Regions from separate parts of the Ureibacillus thermophilus genome, predicted to be linked through region 2. Evidence: a T-box and tRNA genes for the amino acid it is inferred to sense, from the RefSeq annotation. Region 2 holds a T-box; the other holds one or more tRNA genes.
What was found. A T-box is a leader RNA that pairs with one kind of tRNA and senses whether it is charged. The one in region 2 lies ahead of cysS (cysteine--tRNA ligase), so its partner is inferred to be a tRNA-Cys.
Positions count from the first base shown of each region.

Region 1 (13,740 bases), 740 kb from region 2:
AGGTGGAAGCACGGTGACGTGTGGAGCTGACGGATACTAATCGATCGAGGACTTAACCAATATCCTTTCAATGTCGTTATCCAGTTTTGAGAGAACAACTCTCAAACATCAAAAAATATAAAAAAATATAAATTGATGCTTGTAAAAATAATAAAATGTGTTATAATAATATTTGTCTTTCGGTAAGAAATAAGCCTAGTGACGATGGCGAAGAGGTCACACCCGTTCCCATACCGAACACGGAAGTTAAGCTCTTCAGCGCCGATGGTAGTCGGGGGCTTCCCCCTGCGAGAGTAGGACGTTGCTAGGCTTACCAATAAAATTATTCCGAAGTAGCTCAGTGGTAGAGCAATCGGCTGTTAACCGATTGGTCGTAGGTTCGAATCCTACCTTCGGAGCCATGCTTCTTGGAGAGTTGTCCGAGTGGCTGAAGGAGCACGATTGGAAATCGTGTAGACGGGGATAACCTGTCTCAAGGGTTCAAATCCCTTACTCTCCGCCATAATTAAGGAATGGCCCCTTGGTCAAGTGGTTAAGACACCGCCCTTTCACGGCGGTAACACGGGTTCGAATCCCGTAGGGGTCACCAATTGGAGGATTAGCTCAGCTGGGAGAGCATCTGCCTTACAAGCAGAGGGTCGGCGGTTCGATCCCGTCATCCTCCATACTATTGATAATGTATATTATTATCGCGGGGTAGAGCAGTCTGGTAGCTCGTCGGGCTCATAACCCGGAGGTCGCAGGTTCAAATCCTGCCCCCGCAACCAAAGAGTGGTCCCGTAGTGTAGTGGTTAACATGCCTGCCTGTCACGCAGGAGATCGCGGGTTCGAGTCCCGTCGGGACCGCCATAAAAGATGGGTCGGTAGCTCAGTCGGTAGAGCAGAGGACTGAAAATCCTCGTGTCGGCGGTTCGATTCCGCCCCAACCCACCATATAAATTAATGATGCCGGTGTAGCTCAATTGGTAGAGCAACTGACTTGTAATCAGTAGGTTGAGGGTTCGATTCCTTTCGCCGGCACCATAATTCCGGAGGGGTAGCGAAGTGGCTAAACGCGACGGACTGTAAATCCGTTCCCTTTGGGTTCGGCGGTTCGAATCCGCCCCCCTCCACCATTTATGATAACAGGGGCATAGTTTAATGGTAGAACAAAGGTCTCCAAAACCTTCAGTGTGGGTTCGATTCCTACTGCCCCTGCCAATCAATAAAATATAGTATTTTGGCGACTGTGGCGAAGTGGTTAACGCACCGGATTGTGGCTCCGGCATTCGTGGGTTCGATTCCCATCAGTCGCCCCATAAATTAATAAAAAGGATTTAGAACGAATATAATTCTGTTTATTTTGTTAATACAGTATTATTGGGGTATAGCCAAGCGGTAAGGCAACGGATTTTGATTCCGTCATGCCCAGGTTCGAATCCTGGTACCCCAGCCATTTGAGAATGCGGAAGTAGTTCAGTGGTAGAACACCACCTTGCCAAGGTGGGGGTCGCGGGTTCGAGTCCCGTCTTCCGCTCCATATTTTTGGCGGCTTAGCCAAGTGGTAAGGCACGGGTCTGCAACACCCTTATCACCGGTTCGAATCCGGTAGCCGCCTCCAAATCAAATAAGCATTGTTTTGATGTTTTATTATTATGCCGATGTGGCGGAATTGGCAGACGCGCACGACTCAAAATCGTGTTCCCAAAAGGAGTGTGGGTTCGACTCCCACCATCGGCATTGAAAATAGGGAAAAGGCTTTAGGGACAAGGGTTCTCATTAAAATGAGGACTCTTTTTTTATTTTGGATAGATAATATCACTTATTTATGAGCTGCAAGAAAAAAACAAATAGTAATCGTTACGATTTATATTGACTAATGAATGAAAACATAGTATATTCGTTAAGGTGTAAATAGTAATCATTACTATTTATAAAACAATATAGAAAAAGAGGGGTTATATTAATGAAAAAGCAATTTGCAACAACAATGGTTTTATTAGGAATGATTCTCGCGGGCTGTCAAGAAAATGAAAATGCTTCTTCAGAAACGACGACTTCTTCGCAAACTGAATTTACAGAGAGCCATGAACACAATCATGAATATGGTCACAATGCTGAAAAACAGAAAGAAATTTACTCCGGAATTTTTGAAGATGATGAAGTGGAAGACAGGGAATTGTCGGACTGGGAAGGAGATTGGCAATCTGTTTATCCTTATTTATTGGATGGAACCTTGGACGAGGTTTTGAAGAAAAAAGCGGAAACAAAGAAAGACAAGACTTTTGAAGAATACAAAGAATATTATAAAATCGGCTATGAAACAGACGTTGAACGAATTGTCATAAAGGATGATACAATAACATTTTATCGAAATGGGGAGGGGAAAACAGGAAAATATAAATATCATGGTTACGAAATACTGACATATGAAGCTGGAAATAGAGGTGTTCGTTACTTATTTGATTTGGTAGACGGTGAAGAAGGGGTTCCAAAACATGTTCAATTCAGTGATCACAATATTTATCCAACCAAATCACATCATTTCCATATTTACTTTGGGGATGCAGATCATGCAACATTGTTAAAAGAATTGGAAAATTGGCCAACATACTATTTCTCTCATTAAGCGGAGAAGAAATTGCGGAAGAAATGATGGCGCATTAATTATATCAGCTCTCTATAGCAACCTAATTTCTAGGTTTCTATTAGGGAGAAAAAGAAGGATAGTGTGATGTGACGTATATTTTCTAAAAACCATATATTCTGAACTTCATAAAAAAATCCTTCAAAGTATTGTATAATATGATTGATTGGAGGTGATAGCAAATGGCAGATATGAAGATTTATCCGCCAGAAATTGGAGCTTCCCATGCAAAGTCTGTTACTGAAATGGCGATACTTTGCATGGGTGGATTTTAAATAAATCGCCTATGAACTGAATGATCCCATTTCTGAAACAGCTTTGCAAAAATTCTTTAAATAATAAGAAAAGGAGCTGTCAGGAATGGAAAACAAAAATACAGAAATGAATTTAAAACCTTTTATTCGAAATGATCAATTCAATTTTATTAAATTTGAACTAAAAAACATTATTTCAGCACATTTATCGGTTAAAGACAAAGAAACGCTGGATGCTTTGAAATTATATGCATTCGATAAGATTCAAAACTTGTTCCCCGATTTAAATGAAGAACAAAGTGAACGATTATATAAAATCATCGACATTGAAGAGGAAACACAAGCAAAGCATTTTCTTCATGAATTGAAACAATATGTTATTCCGTTTGCGAATCTCACGGAAAATGCAATAAGAAAACTCTTTCCAAAAATAGGGAAATTAAAAGTTCCTCCATTAGTAGAAATGGATTGCAGGGAAATTTCCTATTTAGGCTGGAATGATGTCGGATTAGGAAGAAAGTTTCTTGTAGTCGAATATGACGGCAAATTGATGGGAATCGAAGGAACTTTTAAAGAGTCACATAAAGGCATATGTTCTATATGCAATAGATTGGAAGAAATCGGTCTATTTGTCGCAAATGTGAAAAGCGGAAAAGAATCTTATGTCAATAGAGGAAATTATATTTGCAAAAACAGCGTAAAATGTAATCAAAATATCACTTCATTGGATAAACTGAATAGTTTTATTGAAGTTTTAAAGAAATAAAGGAAAGGGGCTGTCTAAAAAGTCCATTTTAGTTGAAAATCCGCCAAAATTAAAACCCAAAGAATGTTGATTTTACAGCATTCTTTGGGTTTGCTTTTTTTAGATTTCGGGATTAAATACTACTTTTCGGACAGCCCCTATTTTTCCACATTCCAAAAATCCGCTTCATCCACATTTTTCACAGCATGCAAAAAGTTTTGGCGCACGTTTGGGTATTTTTCGCTTAACGCTTTGACGAGTTCTTTCATCTCTTCCCGCTTCGTGTTTTTATCCGCAGGGCAAGGGTTATGTATAATAGGGATTTCTTTCGCTTTGACGAATTGAATGATGGATTGCTCTTCAATGGCAATCATCGGGCGAATCAATGTAATGTCCAAACGGCTCATATAGGATACCGGTTTAAACACGCCCAATTTTCCTCCAAACAGAAGATTTATAAAAAAGGTTTCAATGCCGTCATCTAAATGGTGGCCGTAAGCAACTAGATTGCAGCCAAGGGATTTTGCGTAATCATATAAAATTCCCCTGCGCAAGTTGGCACATAAGGAACAAGGGTTTTTTTCCCGGCGGATGTCAAACACGATTTGGCTGATGTTGGTTTCTTTAATATGCAGCTCATGTCCGAGGCTTTCCACATAGTTTTTTAGCGGCGATAGATCCATTCCTTCAAAGCCGAGCGTCAAGGTAACAGGAACAATATCAAATTGGAAAGGAGCCTGTTGCTTGAGCAGTGTGAGAAGATAAAGCAAAGTGGAGCTGTCCTTTCCCCCAGATAAGCCAACCGCCACTCGATCTCCTTCTTCAATCATATTGTATTCCATAATCGTTTTCCGAAAGGGTTTGTAAAGGCGTTTGTTTTCGGAGTTTGAAATTTTTAATACCATTGCAGACACCTTCTGTTTAGGATATGTTTTCTAAAAAATTATAAAATATGGTTCGAACAATTTGAAGGACTCGAGAAGGTTTGTATTGCTAATTTAAAGAACGCTTTGTCACGGTTAACGATTTTCACTTCCGCCGCCCCATAAAAATCGCCCGCCGGTATGAGCCGTATGGTTATGTATGTCTTCATCCACTAGCTGCAAAACACCGGGTTCTTCGTTATGATGCCAGACATAACCATCTGGAGTTTCACCATTAGCAAACATTTCAATATCGGACTGGGAAAGGTGCAAGTCATTGGCTAAGCTTGGATTGTCCAAAATGGCTTGATACAATGTGTAATTGGCGATGCTAAAATGCACATCATCGCTTTCCAGATAGTAATCTTCCGGAAGTTCCACACTAAATTTGGATTCAAAAATCGGGAAGACCCCTTCCTTCACTTCACCATCAGGCAGTTCCACCGTTTTATCTTCAAAAGGCACCCCAGTTTCTGGATGCTCCGTGCCATTTAAATGATCGTTGATGGTATCGATTTCTTGCGCCTCTGCTAGATCAGCACCATCCAATAAAACAACAACTCCAATGGCAAGGGTAGAAACCGCTGCGACTTTTCCTATATTTTTTAAACCTTGTATTGTTTGAGTCTTGTCTCCACTTACAATTCCCTGATAAGTAGTAGAAGCATTATGGACAGTGTATTTTACCGAATTGACAACGCCTTTTACAGTTTTGCCAGTGGATTCTTTTAAGTCGTTGAATCCCTTTTCTTTATAATAGACATCTATCAAAATACATGAACTGTAAAAGATATAGTATTATTTTATTAGGGGGAATTTTCCTAGTCAATTATCTTTTGGAAACTACTTATTACCTTAAAGAACTGACACAATCCTGTTTTGAAGGGAATGGATAATGTTGTTCAGAGAATTTGAGAACCACTCTATTGAAGATTTACTTGATATTGAACAAGTGCTATTGGAGAAAAGAGCAGAGGATGAACCAGGGGCGAATAACCGGTTGCATCATTTATATAAAATACTGCTGAAAAAAATAAGAAGAAATAAAGAATATCGACATTTGGAACCGTACATAACTAAACGGTTTATTAAGCATTTAATTTGGTTTGGAACTTATATGAAAAGCTCTGTGGAAAAATCAGAAAAGGAAGCAGAACGTTACTTTCATTTAGCTCTAAAGGAAGAGCCACATATTCCTATTGCTCATTACCGTTTAGGATTTTTAGCGTATAAAAGAAAGGATTATGTGCAAGCCTTACAGCATTTTGAAAAGGCTATTCAATTAAATGAAGGGGAAGTTGAGCCAGATTATCAGTTAAATGAGATTCAACATTACTATGCCCATTTGTATTTGACGAACAGTGCGCTATTCATCGCGAAAAATGCCCAAGATTCCATCATGAACATAAAAAATAAACCCTTCCATCAACTTCCAAATTATGAAATTTCACCATTCTATGAAATAATTGCTTCTAATAATGAAGAATATTTAACGCAAAATGCTTATACCGTTGTTTCAAAAGAAGGAAAACGCTATTGCACAAAGGAAGAGGCAGAAAACTTGCAAGATACTGCGGGCATGTTAATTTGCTATTTTGGCGACAGGGAAATTGCAGCAATTTTCAATGGCGAATACGTGAAACTGACCAATCAACAAGCAGAGCTGCTTCGATATCTTTTGATATATGGAACAGAAAAGCATCCAATCACTAAATTTGATGTGGCAGATATATTTACTAGAAAAAATCCAAATTTCGAATTGAAAAATAATACATTTACAAAAGCGATTCAAAGACTGAAAGAAAAATTGGAAAACATTCATTTCCCAATTGGGATGATTCAGAATAAACAGGCGGGATACTACTTTGCTGATGAAATAGACTATCTTATCATCCACCGTACAGATGAGGATTTCTTTTTGAAAGAATGACAGGTCTGTCACCCTCCTTTTTATATCATAAATACATCAAAGCAAAGGAGTGGTGATGATGTTGAAAACTTGGAATCAATTATTCACAAGAAGCGGCTGGATTTTAGAGGAACAAGGGAAAAATACATTTGATTGCAAAAAGGAAACGGAAGAAAATCTTCAATTTTTGCAAGCCTGTTTAGAAAAAGCGGATGTACAGTATGTTTTAAAAAATCGGGAATTAATGATTGTTCAAGAATTGATGGATGAATCCAATTGGATAAGAGCAGTTGAAAAGGCGGCAAAAGAACGAAGAGACCCATCTTATTACTTCAACCCGGAATACGACGAACTGGAAATTTGTCATTTGGATTTATATATGATGGGAACTGTCCGTCAATTAAACCGTTTGGGGTTTTCTACAACCTTGTCATGTGACGGCCATGACAGAAGATTTCCTATTATTTGTTTGATGAAAGATATTGACATCGACCTGCTAACAAGCATTTTGCGGCTATTTGGCATTCCTCGCGTGTCTTATTATGAAATGCGAAACCATTATAAATTATCCCTTCGCATCAAACGCTCTCAACTTTTAGACTTGGCTGAACAGTTAAGCAATCTACATTCAGAATGGTTGGAGCAAGGAATTGAATATATTGAGCGACAATTATTAAATCAAGAAATTGAACAATGCCTTTCAATTCCGGGCTCAAGCGGGGAAGAGGATGTTATTCGCAAAGTGGTGCGAGAAAAAATGAAACCGTATGTGGATTACATCTCGGTTGACCACTACGGCAATTTGTTGGCAGAAAAGACATACGGAAACGGCAATGGACCAACCATTCTTTTAAATGCTCATTTAGATACGGTTTGTGAAATAGAACCTGGTAGAACGATTCAAAAGAACGGAACGATTTGGACTTCCAGCGAGGGAATTTTAGGAGCGGATGACCGGGCAGGCGTAGCGTTAATAGTAATGATTGCAAAACATCTGAATCAATCTGATTTTTGTGGAAAAGTAAAATTTATTTTTACCGTGGAAGAAGAAATCGGATTGGTTGGGGCTCGGCATGTCGACGAATATTTCTTGTGGGGTGTTGATGCAGCGATTGTTTTAGATCGGCGTGGAAATTCTGATATTGTAACTTCTTCCGGAGGAATCATCCCATTCTGTAATTCGCAATATGGATTATTTTTTGAACAAGTCACGAAAGAAATCGGCTTAGTCGGATGGGCTTGCAGGGAAGGCGGAAGCAGTGACACGGTCGTTTGGGCAAGCCATGGCATTGAAAGCGTAAATCTTTCAGTAGGATATGGCAATGAGCATACAGCCAAAGAATTTTTAGATGTTCAGGCTACTTACCAAACTTATATTTTGTTAAAAAGGATTTTCCAAAAAGGAAGAGAATTGCGCAGAACTTTGCGGAATATTTCAACGATGCGTTGCGCACAATAAGGATATTGAAAAGAAGAGACTTTGTTCTGCTTGGCAGAATGAAGTTTTTTTTATGGAGGAATTGTTACCTATACTTTATGTTTAAAATTTTTTCAGAAAGCATTTTTTGTGAAAAACCTTGAAGTTTATACATTTTATGAACCTTATCTACTAACCATATTTTTCAAAAAATTATAGGTGTAAAATAATAGTAGATTCCTTAAGAAACGGAGGCATACTTATGAACATTAAACAAGTGACAGTAGCTGGCGGAGGAGTATTAGGAAGCCAAATTGCATTTCAGACAGCGTTTTCGGGATTTCCGGTCAATCTTTATGACATTAGTGACGAAGCTTTAGTGAAAGCAAAAGAAAAAATTCGCGCATGGCAAGAAGCATATAAGAAAGATTTAGGGGCTACTCAGGAAGATGTGGAAAAAGCCTACAATAACTTAACTTTCTATACAGATTTAGAAAAAGCGGTGAAAGGATCGGACCTTGTCATTGAAGCGGTGCCGGAAGTGTACGATATTAAAGCAGACTTTTATAAAAAACTTTCTGAAGTGGCGGATGAAAAGACCATCTTCGCTTCCAATTCTTCTACGATGTTGCCAAGCCAATTTGCTGACATTTCCGGAAGACCTGAAAAATTTTTGAATTTGCATTTTGCCAATGAAATTTGGAAGCACAATACAGCCGAAATTATGAAACATGAAGGCACAGACGAAAAAGTATTTGAAGAAATCATTGAATTTGCCAAAGCCATTGGCATGGTTCCACTGCCATTGTATAAAGAACAGCCAGGTTACATTTTAAATTCCTTGCTCGTTCCGTTCTTGGATGCTGCGCAAAAATTAGTGGTAAATGGAATTGCCGATCCTTATACAGTGGATAAAACATGGATGATTGCAACGGGTGCCCCTCAAGGTCCATTTGCGATTCTGGATGTGATTGGCATTAACACTCCTTACAATTTGTGCCTTGCCAGAGCAAAAGCAGGAGACAAGGAAGCGGAGAAAATCGCCGAATATTTGAAAAAAGAATTCCTTGATAAAGGACGCTTAGGTGTCCAAAACGGCAAAGGATTCTATGACTATCCAAATCCGAAATACCTTGATCCGGACTTCTTAAAATAAAATAGATTTATTGGAAAAAGGGGAAATTCAGTTCTCCTTTTTCTTGTGGAAAGCACCTCCTCTGTAATTCTTCATTTTATTTTGCAGGGAGGTGTGATTTTATTTGTTTTGTGATTACAATAGAGAATAAGTAGACAATGCAATGAGGAGAAAACCATGATCCAATACAAAGATGATCACCTCACCGTATTCGAAAGCCAACTTTATAAAACCACCTCCTCCGTCATCCAAACGGAAGATTGCATGATCGTCGTTGATCCGTGTTTGCTTCCTTTTGAAGTGGATCAAATTCGGGAGTATGTCATGAGCATTAAAGGAAATCGTCCAATCTATCTCATTATTACCCATTCGGATTGGGATCATATAGTGGGGGCTGGGGCGTTTCCAGAAGCGATGGTCATTGCCAGTACCGCCTTCGAAGAGAAAAATCCAGATGACATGATTGAACAAGTGAAAGCCTTTGATGATGAATATTATATCGATCGCAAAACACCATTAATTTATCCGAAAGTGGATATAGCTGTGGAGAAGGATGGACAGCAGCTGAAAATTGGCAATACATTGCTCACTTTTTATGAAGCGAAAGGCCATACGGATGATGGCATATTTGCCATTGTAGAGCCTCTTGGGATTTGGATTGCAGGGGATTATTTATCCAATATTGAATTCCCGTTTATTTATTCAAGTTCAAAGGATTACATAAATACTTTGGAAAAAACGGAAACCATTTTGGCAAATCATCGAATGAATATCATGATTCCGGGGCATGGACATGCAGCTTGCAGCAGAGAGGAAATCATAAAAAGGAAAAATGATAGTCTTCTTTATATCATCAGTTTGAAAAAAGCCATCCAGTCCAATGCAGAACATGAGCATTTGATTGCACAATATCCATATCCAAGAAGTTTGAAAAAGTGCCATAAGGAGAATGTGCAGTTTTTAAAGAAGGAAATGGGGGAAGGATTGGTGCGGATAAAGTGCTAATTCGTGCGGATGAGGCAACATTTGGTGCGCTTACCTTCCTAATTCGTGCGGATGAAGAAACATTTGGTGCGCTTACCTCCTTAATTCGTGCGGATGAGGCAATATTTCGTGCAGATACAACCACATCCCTACTTTGTAAGAATACCTTCCCATTTTCACGAAAATGCTCCCTACCAAGTTACTGATAGGGAGCATCTAAATTGTTATTGATATTTAGGTTTCCTTTTATTAACTACTGCATCGACGCCTTCTTTAAAATCATCCAATTCCGTCACGATGGCCATTTGAGAGGAAATATAATCAAGGGCAGAGCGCAAGTCCATTTTCTGACTTTGATAAACGGCCCGTTTTATAAAACGAATTGCGGTTTGAGGCCCGTTTGCTAATTTTTCAGCATAGGAGCGGGTAAATGAATCCAATTCCTCATCTTCAACTACAAAAGTAACAAGCCCTATTTCTTTTGCCTCCGCAGCGGTAAGCATCCGTGCCGTCCATAACAAATCCAGCGCCTTGTCGATGCCAACGAGTTTCGGCAAGTAATAAGCCCCTCCATCCCCTGGCACGATCGCTACATTAATATAGCTTTCAGAAACCTTTGCGGATTTTGCGGCTATCCGGATATCGCACATAAGCGCCATATCTAACCCTGCCCCCATGGCAAAACCGTGAATTTGGGCAATGACTGGTTTATCAATTTCCTCAAGAAGCAATGGAATCCGTTGAATTTTCTTCCATAATGAATTTTTTCGAGCGAGTCCTGTGGAAGTGATATCCTCTTTGCTTCGATAAAATCCTTCGCCTGCTTGCATGGCCTTAATGTCCCCACCTGCACAAAAGGCTTTGCCGTTTCCTTTTACAATGACCACTCGTATGGAATCATCATCCCGCACCGTTTCAAATGCTTCAATCCATTTCATAATCATTTCTTCGCTGAAGGCGTTGTAACTTTCCGGTCGGTTCAAAGTAATGGTTGCAATATGGTTATCCACTTCAAACAGCAAGTCCGGCATGGAATCTCTCCCTTATTTTTTTCCTATGGTTTTTGTAAGATATGCCCATAAATCCACATCATGCTTCAGTAAATAATCGGCAATGTAGTTGCTCCAAAATGGACTGTTCCTTCCTTCATCTCGCCAAGACCATAAACGACGCGTATATTGATGCAATGTATACTCATGGGTCATCCCTATGGCTGCATGAATTTGATGGGCAACAGATGTAATAGTCGTGATGGCGTCTTCTATGCGGATGCGGGCAAAAGCAATTTCATGCAAGAAATCCTTTGATTGAATTGCAGCACAAACATTATGAAAGGCAGTGATGGCAATAGCTGTTTCCCCGGCTAACTGGGCGAGATGCTGCTGCACTAATTGGAAGCGGTGAATAGGACGGCCAAACTGCTCTCTTTTTTTGGAATATTGAACCGTGATTTCATAAATTCTTTCAATAGCGCCTGTCATTAATGCAATTTTGAAGGCGGTTTCAATAGAAAGGGTATAAAATAATTGTTCTTCGGATAGAGGAGCGATGGAAATCGGTTTTACCTTATCCAAAATAATTGTATCCCGCGGCTCGCTGGCTAAATTATTGCTATGTTCAATGGTTGCCTTTTGCAAGTCAATCAAGGCAATTTGTGTTCCTTGAAAGCTGTCGACACGGGCAACTAAATAATCAGCATGTCTTGCCCATCGAACATTGTGCAATGAACCGGAAATAAGGTCATTTTGTAAATGGAATCCTTCTTTTAAAGAGTAAGTTGCAATGTTTTTGACAATTGCCTGATTCGTTGCTTCAAGGAGAAAATTTGCAAAAGTGGATTCTGCATATGGCATTGGGGCGGCGTATTTTCCAGTCAATCTCACAATATGCAATAAATCTTCTAAATCGCCTCCAGCTCCTCCGTGTTTTTCAGAAATGGCAACGTTAAACATGCCGGTTTCTTCAAATAAAGCCCAAATGCCCCTTGCCCAATCATCCCGTTCCAACAAATCCACAACATCTTTGGAGATGTTTTCTTTCAACATGCGTCCAGCTGCATCTAAAATCATTTCTTTCATTTCGCTCATTTTTCTACCATCCCTTTCGCCACCATGCCATAAAGAATTTCCGTTGTGCCCCCTCTAATCGTAAAGCTTGGTGCATGCAAGATTGCCTGTGCCATATAGCGGTCGAATTTTCTTTTTGCCTCAAGGTTTGGATAAGTTTCAACTAACAACCGTGCAATTTCAGGAATGCTTTGTTCAAACTTTGTACCGATTGCTTTGACTAAAGAGGCAGGAATGGCGACATCCTCAGCATTGCCGGATTCCAATAATTTCGCAACGCCAATAGATAAATTTCTCAGCGCCCATAATTGGGCAAGAAGCTTCGTTGCTTGCTTTAACCCGTCTTTATTTTTTTGATGCTTTAATTCTTTTATCAATTCTTCCAGCAAGAGGTATGTGCTCAAAATGCGTTCCGGTCCGCTTCGTTCAAAGGCAAGTTCCGCCAATCCCTGCTCCCATCCGTTTCCAGTTTCTCCAACGACCATATTGTCCGGTACAAACACATTATCAAAAAAGACTTCGTTAAAATGATATTCGCCCGATAAAAATTTAATAGGAACGATGGTTACCCCTTCAGCATTCAAATCGATAATCAGCTGGCTTAATCCCGAGTGTTTCTTTTTCTCATCGTATGGGCTTGTACGGACAAGCGCCACCATATAATGGCAGACGTGGGCATTGCTTGTCCAGATTTTCTGGCCATTCACAATCCAACCACCTTCGACTTTTTCGGCTTTCGTGCGGATGGACGCCAAATCGGAACCGCTGTTTGGTTCACTTAATCCAATGGCAAAATAGCATTCTCCCTTTGCAATTTTTGGCAGGAAAAATTGTTTTTGTTCTTCCGTTCCATAACGAAGAAGCAAAGGCCCTGTCTGGCGGTCTGCAAACCAGTGAGCTGCCACTGGTGCACCAGCAGCTAAAAATTCTTCTGTTAAAATATATCGGTCAAGGGTGCTTCGTTCTTGACCTCCGTATTTTTTTGGCCAAGTCAGTCCAATCCAGCCCTTTTCTCCAATAAGCTTGGAAAAGGAGGGATCCACGCCGCTTAACCAAGAATCGATGGCAGGGGTGAATGTTCCTTTTGTAATATGCGCTTGCAGGAAATTTCGCACTTCTAAACGAAAGGCTTCCTGCTCCTCTGTAAACTGCACAGTTGGCAATTGAAACATGACATCATCTCCCTTCTTATACCGTATTATGGGAATTTTTAATATTAGTACAATTCTAATGATAGTTTCTTAGCAGAGTCAATCAAAAGATGAATTATGCTATTATTTTATTCCGTTTGATGTCTTTTGTTTTAGATGATAAGAAGTTTTTATTTTAAGATAATCAAAAGTTTTTTCGTTTAATAGAAGGAATGGGAAACAAAAAAGGGTATCTAATCCCTTTAGATCCCCCTCTACTAAATAAACATATTCAAGAAGTTTAACTGCACTTTCCGTTTGGGATTTAATCAAATTGTTGTAGTTATTGAATAAACTTTCTTTGTACTGATTGATTTGTTGTTCGTTTGAATGAATAGAATTGATAGTGTTTGAAAAAATGAAACTGGCTATAACGAGTAACAGCAATATACCAAAAATTAACAAAAGTGTTGTTCTAATTTTTTTCATGTATTCCCCCAATATTTTTACTTTGAAGTAATTTGATTGTTTTCTTGCTAACACGCTAATGT
Region 1 is NZ_CP036528.1:2,878,356-2,892,095, reverse strand. It holds rRNA gene rrf (5S ribosomal RNA) at 195-310, shown strand; tRNA gene DKZ56_RS14665 (tRNA-Asn) at 327-401, shown strand; tRNA gene DKZ56_RS14660 (tRNA-Ser) at 410-502, shown strand; tRNA gene DKZ56_RS14655 (tRNA-Glu) at 515-589, shown strand; tRNA gene DKZ56_RS14650 (tRNA-Val) at 593-665, shown strand; tRNA gene DKZ56_RS14645 (tRNA-Met) at 691-767, shown strand; tRNA gene DKZ56_RS14640 (tRNA-Asp) at 774-849, shown strand; tRNA gene DKZ56_RS14635 (tRNA-Phe) at 858-933, shown strand; tRNA gene DKZ56_RS14630 (tRNA-Thr) at 948-1,023, shown strand; tRNA gene DKZ56_RS14625 (tRNA-Tyr) at 1,031-1,115, shown strand; tRNA gene DKZ56_RS14620 (tRNA-Trp) at 1,127-1,200, shown strand; tRNA gene DKZ56_RS14615 (tRNA-His) at 1,223-1,298, shown strand; tRNA gene DKZ56_RS14610 (tRNA-Gln) at 1,361-1,435, shown strand; tRNA gene DKZ56_RS14605 (tRNA-Gly) at 1,445-1,519, shown strand; tRNA gene DKZ56_RS14600 (tRNA-Cys) at 1,527-1,600, shown strand; tRNA gene DKZ56_RS14595 (tRNA-Leu) at 1,637-1,719, shown strand; partial or broken gene DKZ56_RS14590 (metal-binding protein ZinT) at 1,946-2,646, shown strand; gene DKZ56_RS14585 (FusB/FusC family EF-G-binding protein) at 2,987-3,646, shown strand; gene DKZ56_RS14580 (PP-loop family protein) at 3,784-4,530, opposite strand; gene DKZ56_RS14575 (HNH endonuclease) at 4,645-5,319, opposite strand; gene DKZ56_RS14570 (tetratricopeptide repeat protein) at 5,444-6,478, shown strand; gene DKZ56_RS14565 (M20/M25/M40 family metallo-hydrolase) at 6,537-7,916, shown strand; gene DKZ56_RS14560 (3-hydroxyacyl-CoA dehydrogenase) at 8,137-9,030, shown strand; gene DKZ56_RS14555 (MBL fold metallo-hydrolase) at 9,187-10,014, shown strand; gene DKZ56_RS14550 (enoyl-CoA hydratase/isomerase family protein) at 10,218-11,024, opposite strand; gene DKZ56_RS14545 (acyl-CoA dehydrogenase family protein) at 11,037-12,080, opposite strand; gene DKZ56_RS14540 (acyl-CoA dehydrogenase family protein) at 12,077-13,231, opposite strand; gene DKZ56_RS14535 (hypothetical protein) at 13,334-13,678, opposite strand.
Region 1: it encodes a tRNA-Cys, which carries the amino acid that the T-box ahead of cysS (cysteine--tRNA ligase) is inferred to sense. The anticodon was not compared.

Region 2 (16,074 bases):
TTGATTTCTTCAGCTTCTTCTTTAGAAACGCCTTCTTTAAGTGGTTTTGGAGCGTTGTCAACTAAGTCTTTAGCTTCTTTTAAGCCTAAGCCAGTAAGTTCACGTACAACTTTGATAACTTTGATTTTTTGGTCGCCAGCGTTAGCAAGTACTACATCGAATTCAGTTTTTTCTTCAGCAGCAGCACCTGCAGCAGCGCCACCAACAACTGCAACTGGAGCAGCAGCTGTTACGCCGAATTCTTCTTCGATTGCTTTTACTAAGTCATTTAATTCAAGAACTGTCATTTCTTTAATAGCTTCAATAATTTGTTCTTTAGTCATTTCATATTCCTCCTATATCGATATTTTTATTAGGCGATTTGCCTGAAATCGAAATGTGGTAAGCGAAAAATTACGCACCTTGTTCTTCTTTTTGTTCCGCAACAGCTTTTGCTGCAAGAGCAAAGTTGCGAATTGGAGCTTGAAGTACAGAAAGCAACATTGATAGTAAACCTTCGCGAGATGGAAGATCAGCAAGAGCTTTAACTTCTTCAACTGTTGCAATGTTTCCTTCAATTACACCTGCTTTAATTTCAAGCGCTTCGTTATCTTTCGCGAATTTGTTAAGAATTTTCGCTGGCGCTACAACATCTTCGCTAGAGAAAGCGATCGCGTTTGGACCTGTTAAATAATCGTTAAGTCCTTCTAATCCAACTTCTTCAACAGCGCGGCGAGTTAAAGTGTTTTTGTAAACTTTAAAGTCAACGCCAGCTTCGCGAAGTTGTTTACGCAATTCTGTCACTTGAGCTACGTTCAAACCGCGGTAGTCAACGATTACTACTGAAGCAGCATTTTTAAATTTATCCGCGATTTCTTGTACTTGCGCTTTTTTGGCTTCAATTGCTTTAGACATTTTGACACCTCCTGTAGAATGGGTCATTCATACCGATAAAACAAAAGCCTCCGTGTAGACACACGAAGGCATAAAACGTCATCATCAAAAGAATCGATTTATGACCTCGGTAGGGAAAGTTTAAGTGCCGGTGCACCCCTACTGTCTACGGTACAAATGAGTCACAATATTCAATTCAGAACATCATCCATAATAATCATGGATAGGAAAATTGTCAATAGTTTTATCCTACTTTTTATTTATTAATTAACTACTACGCTTGAAGCATCCACTTTGATAGATGGACCCATTGTAGTAGTGATGTTCACTGATTTCATGTAAGTACCTTTTGCGGCAGCTGGTTTTGCTTTTTGAATCGCTTCGAATACAGCTAAGAAGTTTTCTACCAATTTTTCAGTTTCAAAAGAAACTTTACCGATTGGTACATGAACGATACCTGCTTTATCAGCGCGGTATTCTACTTTACCAGCTTTGATTTCCGCGATTGCTTTTGCTACATCGAAAGTTACTGTACCTGTTTTCGGGTTTGGCATTAATCCTTTTGGACCTAATACACGACCAAGTTTACCAACTTCACCCATCATGTCAGGTGTAGCTACGATTACATCAAAATCGAACCAACCTTGTTGAATTTTGTTGATGTAATCTACATCGCCTACATAATCTGCACCAGCAGCTTCAGCTTCTTTCGCTTTTTCACCTTTAGCAAATACTAATACGCGTTGAGTTTTACCAGTTCCGTTTGGAAGCACAACTGCTCCGCGGATTTGTTGGTCGTTTTTACGAGTATCAATATTTAAGCGAAAAGCTACTTCTACAGTCGCATCAAATTTAACGTTGCTAGTTTTTTGAGCTAATGCAATTGCTTCTTCTACTGGATACAATTTTGTGCGATCAACTAATTTTAAAAGTTCTTGCATTCTTTTACTACGTTTTGCCATTATTTTTCCTCCTTTGTGGTTTTAGCGGAATTTACCTCCCACGAATAAAGGTTGCGGGTTCTACAGAACTTGCGCAACCTCAAAAACACAACACGATTAATGTGAGATTAGATTAGTCAACAATCTCAATACCCATGCTTCGTGCTGTACCTTCAACCATTCTCATAGCCGCTTCTACAGACGCAGCATTTAAGTCAGGCATTTTAAGTTCTGCGATTTCGCGAACTTTATCGCGTTTAACCGTTGCAACTTTTTTACGATTTGGCTCACCAGAACCTGATTCGATACCAGCTGCTTTTTTAAGTAATACAGCTGCAGGTGGAGTTTTCGTAATGAAAGTAAATGAACGGTCTTCGAATACTGTAATTTCAACAGGTATAATTAAACCTGCTTGATCAGCAGTACGAGCGTTAAATTCTTTACAGAATCCCATGATGTTTACACCAGCTTGACCAAGTGCAGGACCAACTGGTGGAGCTGGGTTCGCTTTACCAGCAGGAATTTGAAGTTTAACAATTTTAATTACTTTTTTAGCCACGAGACACACCTCCTTAAAGTCCGTGATGTGGTATATTGGGTTGCCCCTCCCACTCAAATATCCATTTATCAGCCATGCCGATAAAATATCTTTAGTCAATTCTTCAGACTGTAAAACTAGTCTGACCTATGAAATGATACCATTTTTCAGATTGTTAAGCAAGCAAAAATATTATGAAGCAATAAAATATTTGCAATTTAAGCTAATTTCGTCATTTAAATTTATACTCGCTGCACTTGTTCAAAATCAAGTTCCATTTTTGTTTCGCGACCAAACATGTCGACAGAAACTTTCACTTTTCCTTTATCTACATCAATTTCTTCAACATTTCCTTTGAAGTTCTTGAACGGACCTTCTAACACTTCCACTAAATCGCCGACAGAAATATCCAATTCGCCAATGGCTTTTTTGTGAAGTCCCATGGAGCGTAATAAACGATCCGCTTCTTCCGGAAGTAGCGGCGTCGGTTTTGCGCCCCCGCCTGAAGAGCCGATAAATCCTGTTACGCCTGGAGTGTTTCGCACAACATACCAAGACTCATCTGTTAAAATCATTTCAACTAGTACATAGCCTGGGAATACTTTGCGTTTCACTGTGCGTTTTTTTCCATCTTTTAAATCTGTTTCTTCATGTTCAGGAATAATAACCCGGAAAATTAGATCTTGCATTCCCATTGTTTCTACACGTTTTTCCAGATTCGCCTTCACACGATTTTCATAACCTGAATAAGTGTGAACTACATACCATTGTTTTTCCATAATGTTGCCGGACTATTCGTCCTTCCCTCCTTTACATATGCGCATCCCTGACGGCGGCTGGTTCCGTATTACTATTATAAAGTAAAACAAATGAAAAAAACCCGTAGAAGAACAAACGGGCTATTTTCAAAAAATATGTTTACTCAAATAATTATATATTTAAATACCAACGGAACAATTCAGAAACACCTAAATCCACTAGCAGAAAGAAGAGCGCGAAAAAGATTACCGTCGTCACTACAACTACTGTGTATTTTGTAAGCTCTTTACTTTTCGGCCAGCTTGTCTTCCTCATTTCTGTCACGACTTCTTGCAGAAACTTTTTAATTTTGCCCATTCTCGCTTAACCTCCGAATAACTCATCTATGTTCTCTATATCAACTAGCGGGTTTGTTTGTGCAACGTATGCCGTTTGCAATGTGGACAATACTTTTTTAGCATCAATCTAGTTGTATTTTCTTTTTCAGGGTAAGTGTAATTTCGCGAACCACACTCTTCACAGCATAAAACGATTTTCTTTGCCATAAGAATAACCTCTATTCTGGCATTTTATCTTTTAAAGACTAACACCAAAAAAACAAGCTGTCAATAATAGCAAATATAGTTTTCAAATAATTTCTCCATTTTCTAAATGGCGCTCTAATTTTCGCTTGACTCTTTGTAACGCATTGTCAATGGATTTCACATGGCGATTTAATTCTTCAGAGATTTCATTATAGGATTGTCCATCCAAGTATAATGAAAGTACTTGTTGTTCAAGTTCGCTCAATATTTCACTGATTTTTTCCTCCAAATGGGAGTACTCTTCACGATTAATCATTAAATGTTCAGGGTTTTCAGATTCCGCACCTGTTATGACGTCCATCAACGTCCGATCGGATTCTTCATCATAAATCGGCTTATCTAATGAAACATAAGAATTGAGCGGAATATGTTTTTGGCGCGTAGCTGTCTTAATAGCCGTAATAATTTGACGCGTAATACATAATTCCGCAAAAGCTTTGAAGGAAGTTAATTTATCCCCTTTAAAATCTCTCACAGCTTTATATAAGCCAATCATGCCTTCTTGGATGATATCTTCCTTATCCGCCCCGATTAAAAAATAAGAACGCGCTTTTGTTTTTACGAATACCCGATATTTATTAATTAAATAATCCAACGCCTCTGTATTCCCTTGGTGCACTAGTTCGACAAGCTGTTCATCCGTTAGCTCTTCAAAAGATTGTGCTGTTTGCGATTGCTCTGTTTTTAGCAACGGCCTCACCCCAGACGTATAAATCGTATTAGGAACAGTATATATGAGTTGGAAAATATAGGTCAATGAGTTATTTTAACCCTCTTCTCCATTTTTCAAAGGTTAACTCTACTTCTTTCGATAATGGAATTCTAGATTTCGGCCTTTCTTTCTGCGATGTTTCCACCTTTTTTGATATATTTGATTGAATAATCTCCAATTCTATTTCTAGTTCACGGGCTGATTTTCTCAAAGCGCCGTTTCCAAATATAACGTTTTGTTCAGTCATGTCGGAGGTGGCGACATAAATTTGGACTTTCCGTTTTTTTAATTCATTTGACAATTTTTCGATTCGTTCATCCGCCGTTTCATTCTTTTTGGTATAAATAACTTCCACCGAATTTTGAAGATAAGATCTTTCGGCTCCTGAAACATGGTATGCATCAAATACGACTATGACGCGCCACCCCATCACCGCCTGATATTCTGCCAAGAGTTCCACCAGGCGGTTTCTCGCCTCCTCCAAATTGGTATCTTTTAAAGACCGCAATTCTTTCCAAGCACCAATCATATTGTAACCGTCAACGATTAAAATGTTCTCCATGACTAATCATTCACTTCTTGCCTTTTTCGATACACTTCATACATTAATAATGCCGCTGCAACAGAAGCATTCAATGAATTGACGTGTCCAACCATTGGCAAAGAATAGAGAAAATCGCATTTTTCCTTCAGTAGACGGCTCATACCTTTCCCTTCGCTTCCGATAATGATTGCTAAAGGCAAGGCAGCATCCATTTTTCGATAATCAATGCTGCCTTTTGCATCTGTCCCCGCAATCCAAAGGCCTCTTTCTTTTAATTCATCTACCGTTTGAGCCAAATTGTTCACCCGGCAAACAGGAACATGCTCAATTGCCCCGGTAGATGCTTTCGCTACCGTTGCAGTAAGACCTACAGAACGTCTCTTGGGTATAATTATACCATGAACGCCAATCGCATCAGCAGTTCTGATAATAGAACCTAAATTATGCGGATCTTCTAATTCATCTAAAATGATGAAAAACGGATCTTCCTTTCTTTCTTTCGCCACCTGAAACAAGTCAGCCAGCTCCGCATATTTATAAGCAGCCACAGAAGCGGCAATCCCTTGATGATTAGCGTTTGTTAACTGGTCAATTTTTTTCTTTGGCACATATTGTATAAATACTCCGCGTTCACGAGCTAAATCTAGCAATTCTTTAATCCCAGATTTTTTCACGCCTTCGCTAATCCAAATTTTATTGATTTCCCGCCCTGAACGAAGGGCTTCCAACACCGGGTTCTTTCCAGCAATGATTTCTCCATTCTCGCTCATTTCGCGCCTCCTTTCTCTTCTTCAACGATTTGTATTGCGTAATCAATAATTTTGTTGACGCGCTCATATTGCTTCGTCAAATATAGAGAACCTAGAATTGCTTCAAATCCAGAGCTGTTGCGATAAGTTATCACATCCGTATTTTTCGGGACAGTGCCGGATTTTGCATTGCGGCCCCTTCTAAAAATCGCCAGTTCTTCATCCGTTAAAAACTGTTCTTCTATCATGCGACGGACAATCATAGATTGAGCTTTGGCAGAAACATATTTAGTTGCCTCATGGTGCAGCGTATTTGGCTTCATGCGGCCGCTCAAAAGCAAATGTTCTCTGATGTGCAGTTCCAACACCGCATCTCCCATATAAGCTAAGGCAAGTGCATTCATTTGATTGACATCTACAAGTTGGGTCATATTATGAACCTCGTTTCCAACGGGTACCTTGACGTGTATCTTCCAAAATTATATTCATTTTCAATAGTTGATCTCGAATTTCATCTGCCCGTTTGAAATCACGATTCTTTCGTGCAATGTTCCGCTCTTCAATCAATTTTTCAATTTCTTCATCCAAAATTTCTTTCTTTTGCGCTAAGTTAATTCCTAATACGCCACTTAGCACATCAAAAGTTTCAATAAATGCTTTTAATACTTTTTCATCGGTATTAGCTTGGTTTACATACGTATTAGCAATTCGCGCCAGCTCAAATAAAACGGAAATGGCATTTGCTGTATTGAAATCATCGTCCATTTCTCTTTCAAATTCTTTTTTTAACTCATCAATTTTTTGCAAATACTCTTCACTTTGTTCCGCAAGATTTGTAGCCGAATTTAAGCGATGCTCCAAGTTCGAATAAGCTGTGCGCAAACGCTCTAATCCGCTTCGAGCCGATTCAATCAATTCTTGAGAGAAATTGATTGGATGGCGATAATGTACAGATAGCATGAAAAATCTTAACACTTGCGGATCGATTTTTTGGATAATGTCATGGACTAATACAAAATTTCCTAATGATTTAGACATTTTTTCATTATCGATATTAATATATCCATTATGCATCCAATAACGGGCAAAAGGTTTTCCAGTATAACTTTCGGATTGGGCAATTTCATTTTCGTGGTGAGGGAATGTTAAATCTTGCCCTCCAGCATGGATATCAATAGTATCTCCTAAATGAGTTCGAGCCATCACAGAGCATTCAATATGCCAACCAGGCCGCCCTTTTCCCCAAGGACTCTCCCAATAGATTTCCCCCGGTTTTGCCGCTTTCCAGAGGGCAAAATCCAGCGGGTCTTCTTTCTTTTCACCCGGTTCAATGCGGGCGCCCACTTTCAAGTCATCAATAGATTGATGGCTGAGCTTTCCATATTCCTCAAATTTGCGCGTGCGGAAATAGACATCCCCTTGAGATTCGTAAGCATATCCTTTATCCACCAAGACTTGAATAAACTCAATAATATCATTCATATGCTCCGTTACTCTAGGATGCACATCCGCTTTCTTGCATCCGAGAGCCGTAATATCTTCAAAATAGGCATTGATGAAGCGTTCCGTAAGTTCAAAAACCTCTTCTCCCAACTCATTGGCCGCTTTAATTATTTTGTCGTCCACATCTGTAAAGTTTGATACGTATTTTACTTCATAGCCTTTATATTGCAAATATCTGCGAACTGTATCATATACAATCGCCGGACGGGCATTTCCAATGTGTATATAGTTATAAACAGTTGGTCCGCATACGTACATTTTTACTTTTCCTTCTTCAAGAGGAACAAAAGGCTCTTTCTTTCTTGTCAGCGTGTTGTAAATCTGAATTACCATAGCAGTCTCTCCTTTACAAAATTCCAATCTTTTCATTTTTCCGGACAATGTTCATCTATAACTAAATTACCATCTTTTTTATAAAAGAAGTCAATAACTTAATAAAAAAACGCCCCCATCATATTTCTATGACAGAGACGCTCTTTTGCGCGGTTCCACTCTGATTGAAAGCATCATGCTTTCCCCTCGTTTGTCGATAACGGCGACTTGCCGACTTGCCTACTTTCTTTCAGCAAAGCGCTCAAAGGTGCATTTCCGTAAAATAGAGGTTTAGGTCACTTTCAGCCAATGGTGACCCTCTCTGTCAAACATATTTTACGTACTTCTCCTTTTCAACGCTTTTCCATATGCAATTAGTTTACGAACTTTTCTAAACGGGCTAACACTTTTTCTTTTCCTACCAACTCAATCGTATTAGCTAAATCTGGACCGTGCGTTTGGCCTGTTGTCGCCACACGGATTGGCATAAATAAGTTTTTCCCTTTATAGCCAGTTTCTTTTTGCACTTCTTTCATCGATGCTTTAATGGAAGGAGCATCGAATGTTTCTAACGCTTCCAACTGACGTTTAAAGGCTGAAATGACATCTTTTACATGCTCCCATGCCAACACTTCTTTTGCTTCCTCGTCATATTCCACTTCATCTTTAAAGAATAGGCTAGATAGTTCCACAATTTCTGCACCATAGCTCATTTGATTGTGGTACAAGCTAATCAATTTCGTTGCCCATTCTTTTTGTTCTTCATTTAATTCTTCAGGAAACAGACCGGCTTTTTGCAAGTGAGGCAATGAAAGTTCGACTACTTCCTCTAAAGATAATTTTTTAATGTATTGATTGTTCATCCATGTTAATTTATTCCGGTCAAACATGGATGGTGATTTGGATAAACGTTTTTCATCGAAAATTTTGATGAGTTCTTCTTTTGTAAAGATTTCTTCTTCCCCTTCTGGAGACCAGCCGAGCAATGCAAAGAAGTTGAACATGGCTTCCGGCAAATAGCCGAGTTCTTTATATTGGGAAACGAATTGGATAATGGATTCATCGCGTTTTGATAATTTTTTGTGATTTTCGTTCACAATGATTGTCAAATGGCCGAACTCAGGATATTCCCAGCCGAACGCATCGAAAATCATCATTTGTTTTGGTGTATTGGATAAATGCTCTTCTCCGCGGAATACGTGAGTGATATCCATATAATGGTCATCAAGCACCACCGCAAAGTTATAAGTAGGGATGCCATTGGCTTTCATGATTACCCAATCGCCGATATCTTTTGATTCAAATACAACTTCTCCGCGCACCATATCATTAAATTTATAAGTGACATTTTCAGGAACTTTGAAGCGGATTGTATAAGGAATTCCTTGCGCTTCTTTTTCTGCAATTTCTTCTTTTGTTAAGTGGCGACATTTTCCATCATAAACAGGAGCAGCCACGCCTTTTGCTCTTTGGGCTTCCCTTGAAGCTTCCAATTCTTCCGGCGTACAGAAGCATTTATAAGCTAAACCGCGTTCTAATAGTTCTTCTGCGTGTTTTTTATAAATCTCTAATCTTTCTGTTTGGCGATATGGCGCATAAGGCCCGCCGATTTCAGGGGATTCATCCGGAATGATTCCCAGCCAGCGCAAATTATCAAGCTGGGATGCTTCCCCTCCTTCAATATTGCGCTCTAAATCTGTATCTTCAATGCGGACAACAAATGTTCCATCATAATGTTTTGCGAATAAATAGTTAAACAATGCCGTACGTGCTCCACCGATATGTAAATGACCGGTAGGACTTGGTGCATACCGAACACGAACTTTTTTTGCCATCATCATTTCCTCCTAAGTTTTACAATAAAAAAACTTTATTTCTTCCTTAAATCCTGCGATTTTCCATGCTCCCCTTGACTTTTGTACATTTTACCACTACAGCGCAGCATTGAAAAGTTTATGAAAGGGAATAAATTTTGTCATTTCGAAAAGGAAATGGCTACATCACTCAAGATGGTTTTTTTATTAATAATATGGTCGCTAATGCTGCGATTCCTTCTTCTCGTCCAACAAATCCCAATTTTTCAGTAGTCGTCGCTTTCACATTCACTTGGGATGGTTCTGCATGCAACAATTGTGCAATACGATTTTTCATTTGTTCAATATAGGGAGCCATTTTTGGTTTTTGGGCCATAATGGTACAATCTACATTTCCAAGAACATAGCCTTTTTCTTCTACGATGTTCCAAATATATTCTAATAATTTTGCGGAGTCTGCATCCTTATACTGCGGATCCGTATCTGGAAAATGGCGGCCGATATCTCCTTCGCCAATCGCTCCAAGGGCTGCATCGGTGATTGCATGCAATAATACATCTGCATCGGAATGTCCTAAAAGCCCTTTAGTATGAGGTATTTCAATTCCGCCAATAATCAGCGGACGCCCTTCTTGAAAAGCATGAACGTCAAATCCTTGTCCAACCCGAAACATATACTAGCTGCATCTTCTGAAGACTAATTTAGCCTATAATGCAGCATTCACCATCCTTTACTGTAATCTATTGCAAATGACCAATTCATATATTAACATATTTCCCATTTGAATGGATTGTAAGCCTTTTTCACAAAAATTCTATTTAGGTAAAGTCAAACAAGAAAAAGCCCCACTAATCAAGTTGATTGGTGAGGCTACCTTTCAGTTTTCAACTGTCGATTTTTTAATATTGCTTCGCCAAAGATTAAATCTTCTTTCGTAGTAATTTTTATATTTTCATAACTGCTTTCTACAATATGGATTTCGTGGCCAAGGCGTTCCACCAGCATCGCTTCGTCGGTTCCTAAAAACCCGACTTTTTCTGCTAGATCTTCCGCTTGGCGCAACAATTCAAAACGAAAAGCTTGCGGCGTTTGAATCGCCCATAAATCCTCCCGCTCCACTGTTTCCACAATGATGCCTTCACGCACTTTTTTCATTGTATCTTTTGCACGGACGCCTGCGATGGCAGCGCCTTTTTCATAAGCCGTCTCCACCAACCGATCAATAACGGATTGAAGAATAAAGGGCCTTGCCGCATCATGGACAAGAACGATATCCACATCTTTCATCACTTTTAAACAAGCGTGAACAGAATGTTGACGCTCCTTCCCACCATTTGGTAAACCCTTTACCTTTGTAATGTTATATTCGTTTAATAAACGTTGGATATATTCTCTTTCTTCCGGCTTCACCGCCAAATAAATTCCTGTACACTTTGAATCCTTTTCAAAGACTTCAAGGGTATGAATCAGAATTGGTTTATCGGCTAAAGACAAAAATAATTTATTTGTTCCTGCCCCCATGCGTTTTCCACTTCCGGCAGCAGGCAACACTACTTCGTAATCCACAGACTCAACTCCTACATTTGCTGCGTTTTATGCGACTTGTTCATCTTTCGGTTTTGCAAAAATCATACGTCCCGCAGAAGTTTGCAATACGCTTGTGACGGTAACCGTAATCGCTTGACCGATGTAATTGCGGCCGCCTTCAATTACAATCATTGTACCATCGTCTAAATAAGCAACACCTTGATTTTGTTCCTTGCCGTCTTTAATGACAACAACCTGCATATCTTCTCCTGGAATCACAACCGGCTTCACCGCATTGGCAAGCTCATTGATATTTAACACTTGCACATGGTGAAGTTCACATACTTTATTTAAATTAAAATCGTTAGTTAAAATTTTGGCGCCCATCTTTTTCGCAAGCCGAACCAATTTTAAATCAACTTCTTGAACATCGTCAAAATCTTCTTCTGAAATCATGACTTTGACAGATTTCCCGTCCTGCAATCTTTTTAACATATCCAGACCCCTTCGGCCACGGGTGCGTTTCAAGGAATCGCTGGAGTCGGCAATATGCTGCAATTCTGTCAATACAAATTGCGGCACAACTAAAACCCCTTCAATAAATCCTGTCGTTGCAATATCTGCGATGCGGCCGTCAATAATAACGCTAGTATCCAACAGTTTATATAGCGTTTTTTCTTGGGGAGCTGATTGGCCATTATCTCCAGGCTTCTTTTTTGAACCTACGCCAGATTTTGAAAAGATTTGAGAAAGTTCTTCCCTCTTTTTAAAGCCGACTCTAAATCCTAAATAGCCCAGTATAATTGATAAAATAATCGGCAAGAAGTCCGTGATGATGGGAATATTAATCCGCTCAATAGCAAACCCTACAAAATATGCTACAATTAAACCGACAATTAATCCTAGAGTACCAAAGAATAAGTCCGCTGCTGGAATTTTAAAAAGCACATCTTCCATCCAATTGATGAGTCTTACACAATAATCTGATAAAGAAAACGATAGAAGAAACAGCAATATTGCTCCGATTGCTACAGATGTATATGGATTATTTAACCAAGGACTGGATGATAAATTAATAATTTCATATAATGGCGGTAAAAAGACAAACCCCAATGCCCCTCCAATAAACAGAAAAGCAATTTGAATAACCCTTTTCAATATGTGGCCACCTCCTTTTTTTTGATATATTATCTTATTAATAATTATACATCGTTCATGAATCCTTTGCGATTTGCAGCCCTCTTCCATGCGTAATTTGGACTTTTTTCCTTTTTGTTCATAAAAAATTAATTTATTTTTATCTTTACTTTTCCCAAATTTTCGTGAAAAAATGCCCATTGTTCTCAAATAATGGGCATTCTTCTTAACGACTAAAACAAAGCTTCAATGCTTCGTTAATCGTTTGAACGCCAATCACTTCTATTTCTTTTGGATATTCCCATCCGCCTACGTTTGAAGCAGGAATAAATACGCGCTTAAACCCGAGTCTTGCCGCTTCATAAACCCTTTGCTCGATGCGGGAGACACGTCGAACTTCCCCTGTAAGACCTACTTCCCCAATAAATACATCCGTTACATTGACAGGTGCATTTTTGTAGCTGGAAACAATAGATGTCAAAATGGCTAAGTCAATGGCCGGCTCATCCAATTTTACGCCGCCCGCCACTTTCACATAAGCATCTTGGGCTTGCAAAAGCATTCCCATTCTTTTTTCCAACACCGCCATCAATAGCTGAACCCGGTTTTGGTCTACTCCCGTTGCCATTCGTTTTGGATAGTTAAAACTAGTAGGTGTCACCAATGATTGAATTTCCACTAAAATAGGTCTGGTTCCTTCCATGGAAGCTACAACCGTTGAACCGGCAGCCCCTTGAGAACGTTCCTCTAAAAATAGTTCAGAAGGATTTAACACTTCTTTAAGCCCTGAATGAATCATCTCAAAAATCGCAATTTCATTGGTAGAGCCAAATCGGTTTTTATGGCTTCTTAAAATACGATAGGTGTGGTGTCTTTCTCCCTCAAAGTAGAGAACCGTATCCACCATATGCTCTAAAATACGAGGCCCTGCAATTTGCCCTTCTTTCGTCACATGCCCCACAAGAAATGTGGCAATGCCTTTCGTTTTGGCAATCCGCATCAGTTCAGCAGTACATTCCCTCACTTGCGACACGCTGCCGGGAGCGCTTGTCACTTCCGGATGATGCACCGTTTGAATGGAATCGACGATGATAAACTGGGGCTTTACTTCTTCAATACTATGACGAATTAGTTCTAAATCCGTTTCCGCATAGATGAATAGTTCTTTAGATTGAACGCCGAGTCTTGATGCCCTTAGTCTTGTTTGCTTCAATGATTCTTCCCCAGAGACGTAAAGCACGCGATGCCCCCTGTTGGACAAATCCGCAGATAACTGCATAAGAAGTGTCGATTTCCCAATCCCTGGGTCTCCGCCTATAAGTACAAGTGAACCTGGCACAATGCCGCCGCCAAGCACCCGGTTCAACTCCACCATGCTCGTTTCAACTCGTTGTTCTTCCTGCGTTTCAATACTGACAATTGGAACGGCTTTTTGGCTTTTTGCTTCTGAATGTTGAAACACCCCACGGGATTTTGAAACGACTTCTATTTCTTCTACAAAGGTGTTCCACTCCCCACATCCAGGGCATCTCCCCAACCATTTCGGCGATTCATAGCCGCAGCTTTGACAGCAGAATTTTGTTTTCTTTTTTACCATTAGTGCCTCCTCAAAATTTTTTAATCGATAACTAAATCAATATGCTCGCTCTATCTTGAATTAAAATAAGCTGTACCGCAAGCCAACTAGTATTGACTTGCGGACAGCTTCATGTATGAAAATTTTATGCATTTTCAACCGTATTTTTTTCTCTTACAACAAACTCGCCATCCACGTAGTCAAAGACAACTTTGCCGTTTTTCGAAATCGTGCCTTTCAATAATTCTTCGGATAAACGGTCCTCTACATTTTTCTGTAAAGCTCTTCGGATTGGGCGGGCGCCGTATTGCGGATCGTAGCCTTCTTCGGCGATTTTCTCTAAAGCCGCATCTGTTAATTCCAAATCGATATCTTGATCTTTTAAGCGTTTCACTAAAGATTTTGCCATCAAGGATACGATTTGTTTCAATTCTTCTTTTTCTAATGGTTTGAAGACGATAATTTCATCAATTCGGTTTAAGAATTCTGGACGGAAGGCTTTTTTCAATTCGTCCATCATAGTAGATTTCATATCTTTATATTTGCTGTCTTTTTCTCCTACGCCAAATCCTAGGTTTTTTTGATATTTTAACGCTTCCGCACCAATGTTGGATGTCATGATGACAACTGTGTTGCGGAAATCCACTGTGCGTCCTTTTGAATCAGTCAAGCGGCCGTCATCAAGCACTTGCAATAAGATGTTGAATACATCTGGATGCGCTTTTTCAATTTCATCTAAAAGCACAACAGAGTATGGTTTACGGCGAACTTTTTCCGTTAATTGGCCGCCTTCTTCAAATCCTACATATCCAGGAGGTGAACCAACTAAGCGGGAAGTGGAGTGTTTTTCCATATATTCGGACATATCAATGCGGATCATCGCATCTTCATCGCCGAACATAACTTCTGCTAATGCTTTTGCCAATTCTGTTTTACCTACGCCAGTTGGACCTAAGAAGATAAATGTACCAATTGGTCGTTTTGGATCTTTCAGTCCAGCGCGGGCGCGGCGAATAGCTCTTGAGATTGCTTCCACTGCTTCATGTTGGCCGACAACACGTTTATGCAATTCTTCTTCCAAGTGAAGCAATTTTTCGGACTCTTCTTGAGCGATTTTGTTCACTGGAATTCCTGTCCACATGGAAACGACTTCGGCAATATCTTCAACGGTTACTTTGGATTCTTCTTTTCCTTGTTTTTCTTTCCAAGATTTTTTCAATTGCTCAAGTTCTTCTTTAATTTTTTGTTCTGTGTCGCGCAATGCGGCTGCTTTTTCAAATTCTTGGCTTGACACAGCTGCGTTTTTCTCATTGCGCACATTTTCTAATTTATCTTCAAGTTCTTTTAAGTTTGGAGGCATTGTAAAGGAACGTAAACGCACTTTAGAACCAGCTTCATCAATCAAGTCGATCGCTTTGTCAGGCAAGAAGCGGTCGGAAATGTAACGGTCAGAAAGTTTAGCTGCCGCTTCAATGGCTTCATCTGTAATTTTTACGCGATGATGAGCTTCATAGCGATCACGCAATCCTTTGATAATTTGGATTGTTTCTTCCACTGTCGGTTCATCCACTTGAATTGGTTGGAATCGACGTTCTAATGCTGCGTCTTTCTCGATATATTTGCGATATTCATCCAATGTTGTGGCACCGATGCATTGCAATTCTCCGCGGGCAAGAGCTGGTTTTAAAATATTGGAAGCATCAATGGCACCTTCTGCACCACCAGCACCAATCAATGTATGAAGCTCATCGATGAACAAGATGATGTTGCCGGCTTGGCGAATTTCATCCATCACTTTTTTCAAACGGTCTTCAAATTCACCGCGGTATTTTGTACCTGCAACAACTGTACCCATATCAAGAGTCATGACACGTTTATCGCGCAAAGTCTCAGGTACTTCGTTGTTCACGATTTGTTGCGCAAGGCCTTCTGCAATAGCCGTTTTACCTACACCCGGTTCCCCAATCAACACTGGGTTGTTTTTTGTACGGCGGGAAAGAACCTCAATAACCCGTGTGATTTCTTTGCTGCGTCCAATCACTGGGTCAAGTCCGCCTTCACGGGCAATGGCTGTTAAATCCCTTGCCAAACTGTCAAGGGTTGGTGTGCTAACTGTTTGCGCAGGATTTGAGTTTTGGGAAACATCGTTGCTTCCAAGGAGCAATAACACTTGTTGGCGAGCTTTATTGAGGCTTACACCAGCATTTGCAAGCACGCGCGCTGCAACACCCTCGCCTTCTCGAATTAACGCAAGCAAAATGTGTTCTGTACCGATGTAAGCGTGGCCTAATTTCCGCGATTCATCAACGGCTAGTTCAATAACTTTTTTCGCTCTAGGTGTATAGTGTACAATTGGTCCTACGTCTTTTGTTCCTTTTCCTACTAATTCTTCAATGCCTCGTTCAATCATTTCTGGCGTTACATCAATTGCTTCTAAGGCTTTTGCGGCGATACCTCCGCCTTCTCGAATAAGCCCAAGCAGGATGTGTTCTGTGCCGATGGATT
Region 2 is NZ_CP036528.1:601,384-617,457, reverse strand. It holds gene rplL (50S ribosomal protein L7/L12) at 1-323, opposite strand, end outside; gene rplJ (50S ribosomal protein L10) at 394-894, opposite strand; ribosomal protein L10 leader region at 926-1,063, opposite strand; gene rplA (50S ribosomal protein L1) at 1,137-1,835, opposite strand; gene rplK (50S ribosomal protein L11) at 1,948-2,373, opposite strand; gene nusG (transcription termination/antitermination protein NusG) at 2,595-3,131, opposite strand; gene secE (preprotein translocase subunit SecE) at 3,283-3,468, opposite strand; gene rpmG (50S ribosomal protein L33) at 3,513-3,656, opposite strand; gene sigH (RNA polymerase sporulation sigma factor SigH) at 3,739-4,386, opposite strand; gene DKZ56_RS02925 (NYN domain-containing protein) at 4,457-4,969, opposite strand; gene rlmB (23S rRNA (guanosine(2251)-2'-O)-methyltransferase RlmB) at 4,972-5,721, opposite strand; gene DKZ56_RS02915 (Mini-ribonuclease 3) at 5,718-6,131, opposite strand; gene cysS (cysteine--tRNA ligase) at 6,133-7,536, opposite strand; T-box leader at 7,667-7,881, opposite strand; gene gltX (glutamate--tRNA ligase) at 7,890-9,350, opposite strand; gene ispF (2-C-methyl-D-erythritol 2,4-cyclodiphosphate synthase) at 9,520-10,002, opposite strand; gene ispD (2-C-methyl-D-erythritol 4-phosphate cytidylyltransferase) at 10,200-10,895, opposite strand; gene DKZ56_RS02890 (PIN/TRAM domain-containing protein) at 10,923-12,017, opposite strand; gene radA (DNA repair protein RadA) at 12,220-13,590, opposite strand; gene DKZ56_RS02880 (ATP-dependent Clp protease ATP-binding subunit) at 13,715-16,074, opposite strand, start outside.